DNA from 3 places in the Bartonella sp. HY761 genome. Region 3 is predicted to be linked to each of the others. Evidence: predicted binding sites of a transcription regulator. Region 3 holds the regulator's gene; each other region holds the start of a gene.
What was found. Region 3 encodes PhoB, which activates phosphate uptake and scavenging genes when phosphate is short. Its sites were predicted from a motif close to TGTCATNNANCTGTCAT; they were not measured.

Region 1 (3,270 bases), 280 kb from region 3:
ATCGCAAAAAAATCGCGTTTCACGGTCAAGCAAAGTATCGCAAAATGTTGCCCATGACAGATTATCACAAGTTATGTCACAACCAGGATTTGCCAAGGCTTTCATTAATTTTTCAAAATGCCTATTATCCAGTTCATCTTGTATGCTTGGTTGTATGTTTGGATTTTGCATTAAAATGTTTCCATCTCTACACGGGTGGCATTTACTTCGCATAAGCGTTGATGATCTTCTTGGCTTTGCAACTCAAAGGCAGTTTTCAAAAAGCTGGAAATCTCATTGCTTTGGATATTTGCATTAAAAGCGGCATCAATAACCGCCATTGCCATGGCTTGCTCAAGATCACGGCCGACAATCATGCCATAACCGATAGAGTTTAATTGTTTGAGCTGAATGTGAGCTTCAGCAACAAGCACTTCACCAAGGTGAAATTCACTGCCTTTTACGCTGTCACGCATCGGCACCATGACAAGACCAGTACGGCTTTGAATAACCTCGATATCGCCTAAATCATCAATTAAAGTTTCACTGAGTTGCTTGATAGCTATGCTATCAGCACGCGCAAGAATAGATAACCTATCACTATGCGCAAAAATATCATTATCACTAGGATTATCCCGGTTCTCAATGGTTGGGGACATAATAATCGTCCTTTATTCTAAAAGGGTTATAAAAATAGGGTAAATAAGTAAAGGCGCCTTAGTCGGTCTTAGTCTGTATTTAGCGCCAAAAGCCGTATCAAAGGCGGCCTGTATCAAAAGCAAATTGCACCTTTTCAGCTGCCCAGATTGATACTGCATAGCCAATGGGGCGATACTCCAAATCGACATCGCATTTTTCCATCACGATAACAGGCTGGCCATTTGAAAGTTGGAGCATTTCCGCCTCCTCATCAAGCGCCAACCGCGCTGATATAATGGTTTCATGACGCAAATAATCATCAATGCCGTAATGGCTATAAATGGCGCTATCACCAAGACCATCTTGATAGAATTGCAAAAATTCAGGAAAGCGTTGCGCTGGGTGATAAGAACGCGAAATATGAATAGGCTCACCATCAGCAAAGCTGCGTTGTCCCACTATCACCAGTAAATCACCAAGGTTTACTTTTAACCGCTCAGCTTTTTCTTTATCTGCTTCAACAAGACAAGCAAAAATATTTTCAATACTTGGCACACGCCCCTCACTTATAAGATTGGGGTGAAAACGTGTGCGCTGCGACACGACGTAACGGATTGGTCGGCGAAACTCGACAAAAGTACCTCGCCCTTGATCAACCCGTAATTTACCCATCGATACCAAAGCGGCAATTGCGCGGCGAATAGAATGGCGGCCAATGTCAAAACGCTGTGAAAGTTGATTTTCTGTTGCAATTTGGCTACCCGCAGAAAGAATACCTGAAGATATTTCGTTATCCAATACGTCTCTAACGTATTTCCAGCGTCCATATGAAGAATTCATAGTATATCCTGTCAATTCATTCGAATGAATTCTTTATATACCTTCGTCATTTCAAATTTATTACAATTTAATTAAAATTAATATGATGATGAAAAATTTTATATTATTATTTAACCATTTTATTGTCATAAAAGTTTAATCTCTACTTTTTATATGATGCTGATACGAATGAAGTGGGAGAGTAAATATTATGAAAGCCGTTGAAGTTGCCAATATTTCCAAAACCTATGGGCGCACCAAAGCGCTTAAAGGTGTTAGCTTATCAATTGATAAGGGTGAAATGGTAGCGCTTATCGGTGCTTCGGGATCGGGAAAAAGTACATTAATCCGGCATTTGGCAGGTCTTGAAACAGCAGATCGCGGCAGTGCTGACATTAATATTTTTGGCGAAAAAACCCAAGAAAATGGTCAAGCAACCAAAGCCAGCAAAATGATGCGTGGCAAAATATCGGTGATCTTTCAACAATTCAATCTGGTTAACCGTTTATCGTTATTAACCAATGTTCTCATTGGTCTTTTGGGGCGTATTCCATCTTGGCGTGGCACTTTAGGCTTTTTCAAACGCGAAGAAAAAATAGCTGCAATTGATGCGTTGACACGAGTGGGAATTGACCATGCTGCATTTCAGCGCGCCTCAACCCTTTCAGGTGGTCAACAACAACGGGCAGCAATTGCCCGATCACTTTTACAAAATGCTGAAATTTTAATTGCCGATGAGCCAATTTCAGCCCTTGACCCAGCATCGGCCCGCCGCGTCATGGATATTTTATCTAAAATCAATGAAGAAGATGGCATCACCATGATTGTCTCGCTTCATCAGGTAGAATATGCAAGACGTTTTTGCCCAAGAACCATCGCCATGCGTGATGGTGCAATTGTTTATGACGGGCCTTCAATCAACTTAACCAATGCGTTTTTATCTGAGCTTTATGGTAGCGCATCAGAAGAACTTGTTTTGCCCGATGCGGCTGATATGCCGTTAGCAAGTCACAATACACCGCCAAAAGTATCTGTAAGACAACAATATTTCCAGCCTGCGTGAGTTTATTTCAAATTAAACCAATTTTCGACCTGCCGCTTTAATATTTTTAAATCTAGGAGAAATGATTGATGAAAAAGCTTCTCAAAAGCTTTGCGCTTGGTATAGCAATGGCAACAGTTGCAACTGTATCTTTTGCACAAACCCTCAATTTCGGCATTATTTCAACAGAATCGCAATCTCATTTGAAAACTGCTTGGGATCCATTCCTTGCCGATATGAAAAAGAAAACTGGCTTTGAAGTAAAACCATTTTTTGCATCTGACTATGCTGGTATTATTGAAGGCATGCGTTTTGGTAAGGTTGATATTGCATGGTATGGCAATAAATCGGCCATGGAAGCAGTTGACCGCGCCAAAGGTGAAGTAATAGTGCAAGCTATGGCTGTTGATGGCAGTCCGGGTTATTGGGGTGTATTAATTGTTGAAAAAGACTCGCCAATTAAAACCGTTGAGGATGTCTTAAAATGCGACAAGACTTTGAATTTCGGTATTGGTGATCCAAACTCAACATCGGGCTATCTTGTACCGATGACTTTTCTTTTTGCGGCCAATGGTATTGATCCAAAAAATTGCTTCAAAACCGTACGCAATGCCAATCATGAAACCAATGCTTTGGCCGTTGCCAACAAACAGGTTGATGTAGCAGCCAATAACACAGAAAACATGGATCGTATCAAGAAAAACAATCCAGATGCCTATGCAAAATTACGCGAAATTTGGCGTTCACCACTTATCCCTGGTGATCCAATTGTTTGGCGTACCGATCTTCCC
Region 2 (3,270 bases), 1.0 Mb from region 3:
CATTGCTATCAACATAATTAGGGAAACCGGCATGCTGATAAACACCAACTTTTTCGCGCATTTCATCGCCAGCAATTTCATCATTCACTGTACCAACAACAGAAATACCATGGGTATGATCGCCGGTTACCACAATTAAGGTATCTGGGTGGGTTTTAGCAAATTCCATGGCAACGCCAATGGCTTGGTCAAATTCGATTGTTTCATAAAGAGCGCGATCCCAATCCATAGGATGGGACATTTTATCAATTGACGCGCCTTCAACCATTAAGAAAAAACCGTTTTCATTTTTGGATAAACGCTCAAGGGCAACCTTGGTCATATCAACAAGGCCGGGTTGTTCTGGGAATTTTTCAACCGTACCTTTTTTAAGCTGTTTACGGTCAAGAACCGTATCAAGGTTGCCGGTATGGAAAAGACCAAGCAATGGACCATCGCTGTCATTAGCGGCAAGCAATTCTTTTTCAGATGTTACCAATTTATAGCCAGCATCTTGAAATTTTTGGATATAATTAATGTCGTCTTTACGTTTTGAGCCATTGGTGGTTTTTGGCAAGAAGTAAGCAGAACCACCACCTAGCAAGACATCAGGTTTAACATCAAGCAACATGCCAACAATTTCAGGCTTGTCATAACGATTGCGCGTATGGCTCACCACTGCAGCAGGTGTTGCATCTTCTACTTCGGCTGTTGTTACAATACCAAGGGATTTCTTGGTGGTGCGGCGTAAGGCCTCGGCGATATTTTCAATGCGAGGATCATCAAGGCTATCAGCTGTGCGGTCAGCATAAACGCCAATTGCATTAACCGATGATTTATGCCCTGTCATATAAGCAGACATAGTATTAGCACTGTCGGTTGCAATTGAGTTAACCGCTGATGTGCCGATAAAGGCCATACGGTCAAGATCATCCATATTAAGGCGGCCATTGGCCTTGCCCTCGGTCATGCCTTTTGACATGATACGCGCGCCAGTTCGGTGAGCAACCGACATGCCATCACCAAGCAAGAAGATGACGTTTTTGGCTTTTGGCGTTGCAGATGCGCCATAAACATGCCAATTGACGGTTTTTTCTTCATTGCCAGCTTTTACAACAACCTTATATTCGCCCGGTTCGCTAATTTTTACATTGCGAAGAATAAGGGCGGAACCAAGTTCCTTGTCGTCTTTGCCTTTTTCAACTTCGACAAATTCGCCTTTTTGACCAAGGGCAGAATCATAATCCTTGCCATTGATGGAAATAGAAATGTCGCCAGCTTTGATTTTATTGTCAAACTCAACCTTGAAATCAAAAGGCGAGTTGGCAAGAACCGTTGCACGATCAATGGGATAGACGCTCGCAGCTGAAGCTGCCGACATCATAAATGTAGACGCAATAAGGGTAACTAATAAAGAACGCATAAGATAAGCTCCAAGTTTATCATGGAGCGGAAAATATGGAAGCTATGTTGCGATAATGTTGCGGCTAGATGACAGTTTTATGACAGGATGTGCGTTAAAATTAAGCTAATATTTGAAAAATAACGCGAATATGTCAATTTGGTTAGAATTTTATTTTAAAAATAAATTGATAAGCGTAACAATGAGCTTATAAAAAAGCGCCAAGGTTAATTGGCGCTTTTGGGCATATTATTCAACAACGAAGCGTAAAATAAATAAGGCAGCAATAATCCAAGTTGCTAGATGAACATCACGCCATTTACCAGTGCATGTTTTTAGTATGACATAGCTGATAAAGCCAAATGCCAAACCATTTGCAATAGAATAGGTAAGAGGCATCATGACGGCAGTTAAAATGGCGGGAACAGCTTCGATTAAGTCATTCCAATTTACCTTAGCAAATTCACGCGCCATCAAGCAGCCAACAAATAATAGCGCTGGTGCTGTTGCATGGGCTGGAATAGATGTGGCTAAGGGTGAAAAGAAAAGTGCAATAGCAAAGAAAAATGCAACAGCCACGGCGGTTAGACCAGTGCGTCCGCCAACGGCGGCTCCTGCCGCGCTTTCGACATAGGCGGTGGTGCTGCTTGTACCAAGAAGCGACCCTGCGACAATGGCTGTACTATCTGCAAATAAAGCCTTGCCAAGATTATTGGGCTTATTGGGAGTAATAAGGCCTGCGCGTGTGCCAACGCCGATAAGCGTCCCTGTCGCATCAAAAACTTCAACCAACACAAAAACAAGCAAAATATAGAAAAAGCCTTTTTGGAAAACCCCCATAAGATCAAGCTGCAAGAAAGTAGGCGCTAGCGAACTTGGCATTGAAATAACACCATTAAATTGGCTGATGCCCATAAGCATAGAAATAAGGGTGATGAAAAGAATACTGGTTAGCACGGCACCACGAAAGCGGAAATGATCAAGAACGATGATAAGAAAAAATCCAAAACCGGTTAAAATGGCGCTCATATTGGTCAAATTGCCCAATTGAACCATCGTAAATTGATTGGCTACAAGGATGTTAGTGCTGTGTAGTGCGACAATAATAAGAAAAAGACCAATACCTGCAGCAATCGCGCTGCGTAGGGATTGCGGAACACCGTCAATAAGCCAACGACGAATACCCGAAGCGCTTAAAACGATGAAAATAACACCTGAAATAAATACCGCCCCCAAGGCTTGTTGCCAAGTAAAACCAAGCTGGGTCACAACAAAGGCAAAAAATGCGTTAAGCCCCATGCCGGGTGCCATACCAATTGGCCAATTGGCAATAAACCCCATGATAAGGGAACCGATGATGGCAGCGATACAGGTGGCGACAAAGACCGCGCCGCGATCCATACCCGTATCAGCCAAAATATTGGGATTAACTGCCAAAATATAGGACATGGTCAAAAATGTGGTTAAACCGGCAAGAATTTCGGTTTTCACTGTTGTGCCATTGCGCGATAAGCCAAAGAGCTTTTCTAACATTTTGCAAATACTTTCTTACGCTCCAGCCTCTAAAATAATACCGTTTTTCGCATTGAATTAGGGTGGATAATAAAAGGTCTTTTTGCCACTAACCTGTCTAATAAAAGCCGGGTTAATTAGGAGACCGGGTTGAGCTTAGTTTAAATTTGAGTACGGTAATTTTTCTTAAAGCAAATATTTAATATGAAATAAGGCGTTGCTTTGCAAACGCAACCATTTCTCGACTAAATTTTTATTGCTAAACTTTTCTTACCCTATCTTGTCAAATTATGCCATGGGGCCATTGCACAATTTTGCCATAATTCACGCAATTTCGTGTTTTTAAGCCATTACCAAAGATAAGATTTATAAAATTT
Region 3 (3,270 bases):
GGCTCTTTATCTTTCAAAGATTTCGAGTTTGATAAATCTTCTTCATTTAATTTTTCTGGCGCAGAACAGCCAAAAGAGCCAGCCTTGTTAGTAGTTGAAATACCGAAACTAGGTGTCAAAGATAATAGCGTTAAAGCGGCACTACCTTTTAAAACAAGTCTGCGAACCATCTTATTTTGCATGCTTACATCCTCGTCCTATATTTCTAAATCGCCGTTAGATTCGCTCATAATTATCATTATTTTTCTAACTATATATTGCAATAAACGCATTTTCAGCACGCATATACAGTTCTACTATGGGATATTGAGCGCACCACATATTGGCACAGCTATCACTTTGCAATTTATCAAAAAGCGAATTCATGCATTATAATTTCGCTTAAACCTTAGCAAAAGTCGTTGAGTTGTTAAATTAATATTACAACTATCAAATGAGATGTAAAATTAATAGGCGGGCAATAGTTTATTCATTTTATCCATTATGAAAATGTTTTTAATAAATTAAAGGGCGCTTAAAGCGCCCTTTAAAAAACGATAACCATTAAATCTTAATATTATTGGTTTTGCTGTCGCAATAACATGGCACCGATGACATCAGCATGACGGGCTTCAGGAATTGCATAACCAAGGGCAACAGTCTCTTCATGCTCGGCACGCGGCGATGGCATTGGCACGGGGACATGCTCGATAATTGCTGCAACCGCATCCTGTCGCACTGCATGAGTTTGTGATTGACTAGCGATTGGTGCAGCTTCACGCATAGCAACTTGCTGCATTGCAACAGGCTTAGCTGTTTCAATGTTTTGGGCAACTGCAATGGCTTCGCTACGAGTTTCAGCTTCTTGACGGATAACGCGATCAAATTTCGGCGCTGCGCCGTTCTTTTCCTGAGCAAAGGCTAAAGCAACATTATAAGGCTGATCATTAACTGCAAGCTGCAAATTGCCATCGCGGCCACGTTTTTCATAAAACGCATTGCCACCGGCAACCAAAGTATAATGCATATTGCGATAAGGGAATTTAAGACCAGCAGTATGGAAGAACATAGCATTCTTCAATTTTTGGTGGCGTTCACCGCGCAATACGGCATCAGCAGCAGCTTGAACATCAGGCATAGCTTTAGAATTCATTGGACGGGTCAATACGCCTGGCGCAAATTGCTTAGGCTGACCAACTACGGCACAAATGGTCTTTGGATAATGACTTGAATTTACGCGGTTCATAACCACAGTACCAACAGCAATCATGCCTTCACGGCTAGAACGGTTAGACTCAAAAAACATTGCGCGCTCTAAACAAGTGCGCTCACTTAATGGGTAAGAATAAGTCTTTTCACCACCAAGGCTTGCAATGCTCTTCCCACTATTGGAACAACCTGTAACAACAAGCGGAGCAAGCAATACTCCCACCAGTGCCATCCATTTCGCTTTAATTGAAAACCGCAATAGACTTCTCACTCTTTAATTTATCCAAGGCATAGTGCCGGATTACACAATCGTAATATATATGGCGAAAAAAAGGCAAAATGGCAATTTTGTCATAAAAAACACCAAATCAACGCAATATAATCGCTTTATACTCAATTTTGGCGTTATGTTCCTAAATAAAAGTTAATGACAGCACTGCGCTACAAAACCAATGCTAAAACATGTTCTTATGTTTAAGAAAGAGTTAACATCCACATATTTAATCCAATTCTAAAACAAATTATGCAATTTTAACGTAGCATAGATCTGGCGCCCAAGCACTTATCCGAATGAATAGCCAGTGCCACGCACTGTGCGAATAAGATCTTTTTCACCAATATTAATCGCTTTACGCAACCGGCGAATATGAACATCGACCGTACGGTCATCAACAAAATTATCATTGCCCCACACTGCATCTAATAATTGCGTTCGCGTAAAGACGCGACCAGGTGCCATCATAAAAAACTCAAGCAAGCGAAATTCTGTCGGCCCTAGTTTTACTTCAACATCTTTGAAAAAAACGCGGTGCTGTTGCCGATCAAGAGTTAAATCATTATTGGACAAAACATGCGCCAAAGTACTTGGATTAACCCGCCGCAATAATGCTTTAACGCGTGCCATTAATTCTGGTATTGAAAATGGCTTAGTCACATAATCATCAGCGCCCACCGACAATCCGCGTACACGCTCATTTTCTTCGCCGCGCGCAGTTAGCATAATAATCGGTAAATGAGCGGTTGAATCACGCTGGCGCAAGCGGCGGCATAATTCTATGCCGGATAGTCCAGGTAACATCCAATCCAGCAAAACAAGGTCAGGTCGGTTTTCCTCCAACTCGAACTCGGCGTCATCCCCCCGCATAATGACTCGCACCTTATAGCCCTCAGCTTCAAGATTGTAGCGCAATAAGATTGTTAGTGCATCTTCATCTTCAACAACCGCAACTTCTGGTACTCGCGCCATATTTTCCACGTCCCTCACAAAAAACCATGAGTGGTTAATCAAACATACAATAATTCTATGGCTCAATATAATTTTTCACAGGTATTTATGCTGTGACATGCCATAACAATATTGTTCGTGATCCCCCTCATGGATATCACGTCTAAAAATCTAATATTTTAGGCCTATTAAGAATAAATATTCACTCCAACATTTTTAACGAGCTGATATATTCTATTGTTACCCTTAATCCTTATATGGGAAAGTCCACTCCCCCAATATGAAACCAAAGTCTTATTTTTGTTCCAATTCTTCCGTCACCAAAGTATGAGTTAAATCTTCGCGGTGTCGTTCATTGGTCGGATAATTACCACTGATGATATAATGAACCGTCTCAGCAATATTGGTCGCATGATCGCCAATGCGCTCAATATTTTTGGCGCAAAATAATAAATGCGTACAAGCCGTAATATTGCGCGGATCTTCCATCATATAGGTCAACAATTCACGGAACAGCGATGTATAGATAGCATCTAGTTCCTCATCTTTCTTGCGCACAATATCAATGCGCTCAAGCGAGCGCATGGAATAGGCATCAAGGACCTCTTTCAACTGGTTTACAGCAAGAGACGCGAAATTTTCCAAGCCACGATAAAACGAAGTTGGTTGACGATTTTCAGAAATCGCTGCAGCACGCTTGCCAATATTCTTCGCCATGTCACCAACGCGCTCCAAGTCGGCAGCAATGCGAATAGCGCCAACAACTTCACGCAAATCAATCGCCATTGGTTGGCGCTTAGCAATGATTGTCACTGCACGTTCGTCAATTTCGCGTTCAGCTTCATCAAGAATACGAT

Region 1: phnC (phosphonate ABC transporter ATP-binding protein) is a predicted target of PhoB. The motif match lies at 1,582-1,598, and genes of this name have one in related genera.
Region 2: N6A79_RS02365 (alkaline phosphatase) is a predicted target of PhoB. The motif match lies at 1,471-1,487, and genes of this name have one in related genera.

What each region holds. Positions count from the first base shown of each region.
Region 1 is NZ_CP104887.1:2,664,628-2,667,897, forward strand. It holds gene phnH (phosphonate C-P lyase system protein PhnH) at 1-171, opposite strand, end outside; gene phnG (phosphonate C-P lyase system protein PhnG) at 171-638, opposite strand; gene phnF (phosphonate metabolism transcriptional regulator PhnF) at 736-1,458, opposite strand; gene phnC (phosphonate ABC transporter ATP-binding protein) at 1,649-2,500, shown strand; gene phnD (phosphonate ABC transporter substrate-binding protein) at 2,569-3,270, shown strand, end outside.
Region 2 is NZ_CP104887.1:567,029-570,298, forward strand. It holds gene N6A79_RS02365 (alkaline phosphatase) at 1-1,402, opposite strand, end outside; gene N6A79_RS02370 (NCS2 family permease) at 1,631-2,914, opposite strand.
Region 3 is NZ_CP104887.1:2,942,090-2,945,359, forward strand. It holds gene N6A79_RS12755 (hypothetical protein) at 1-182, opposite strand, end outside; gene N6A79_RS12760 (cell wall hydrolase) at 557-1,420, opposite strand; gene phoB (phosphate regulon transcriptional regulator PhoB) at 1,751-2,434, opposite strand; gene phoU (phosphate signaling complex protein PhoU) at 2,708-3,270, opposite strand, start outside.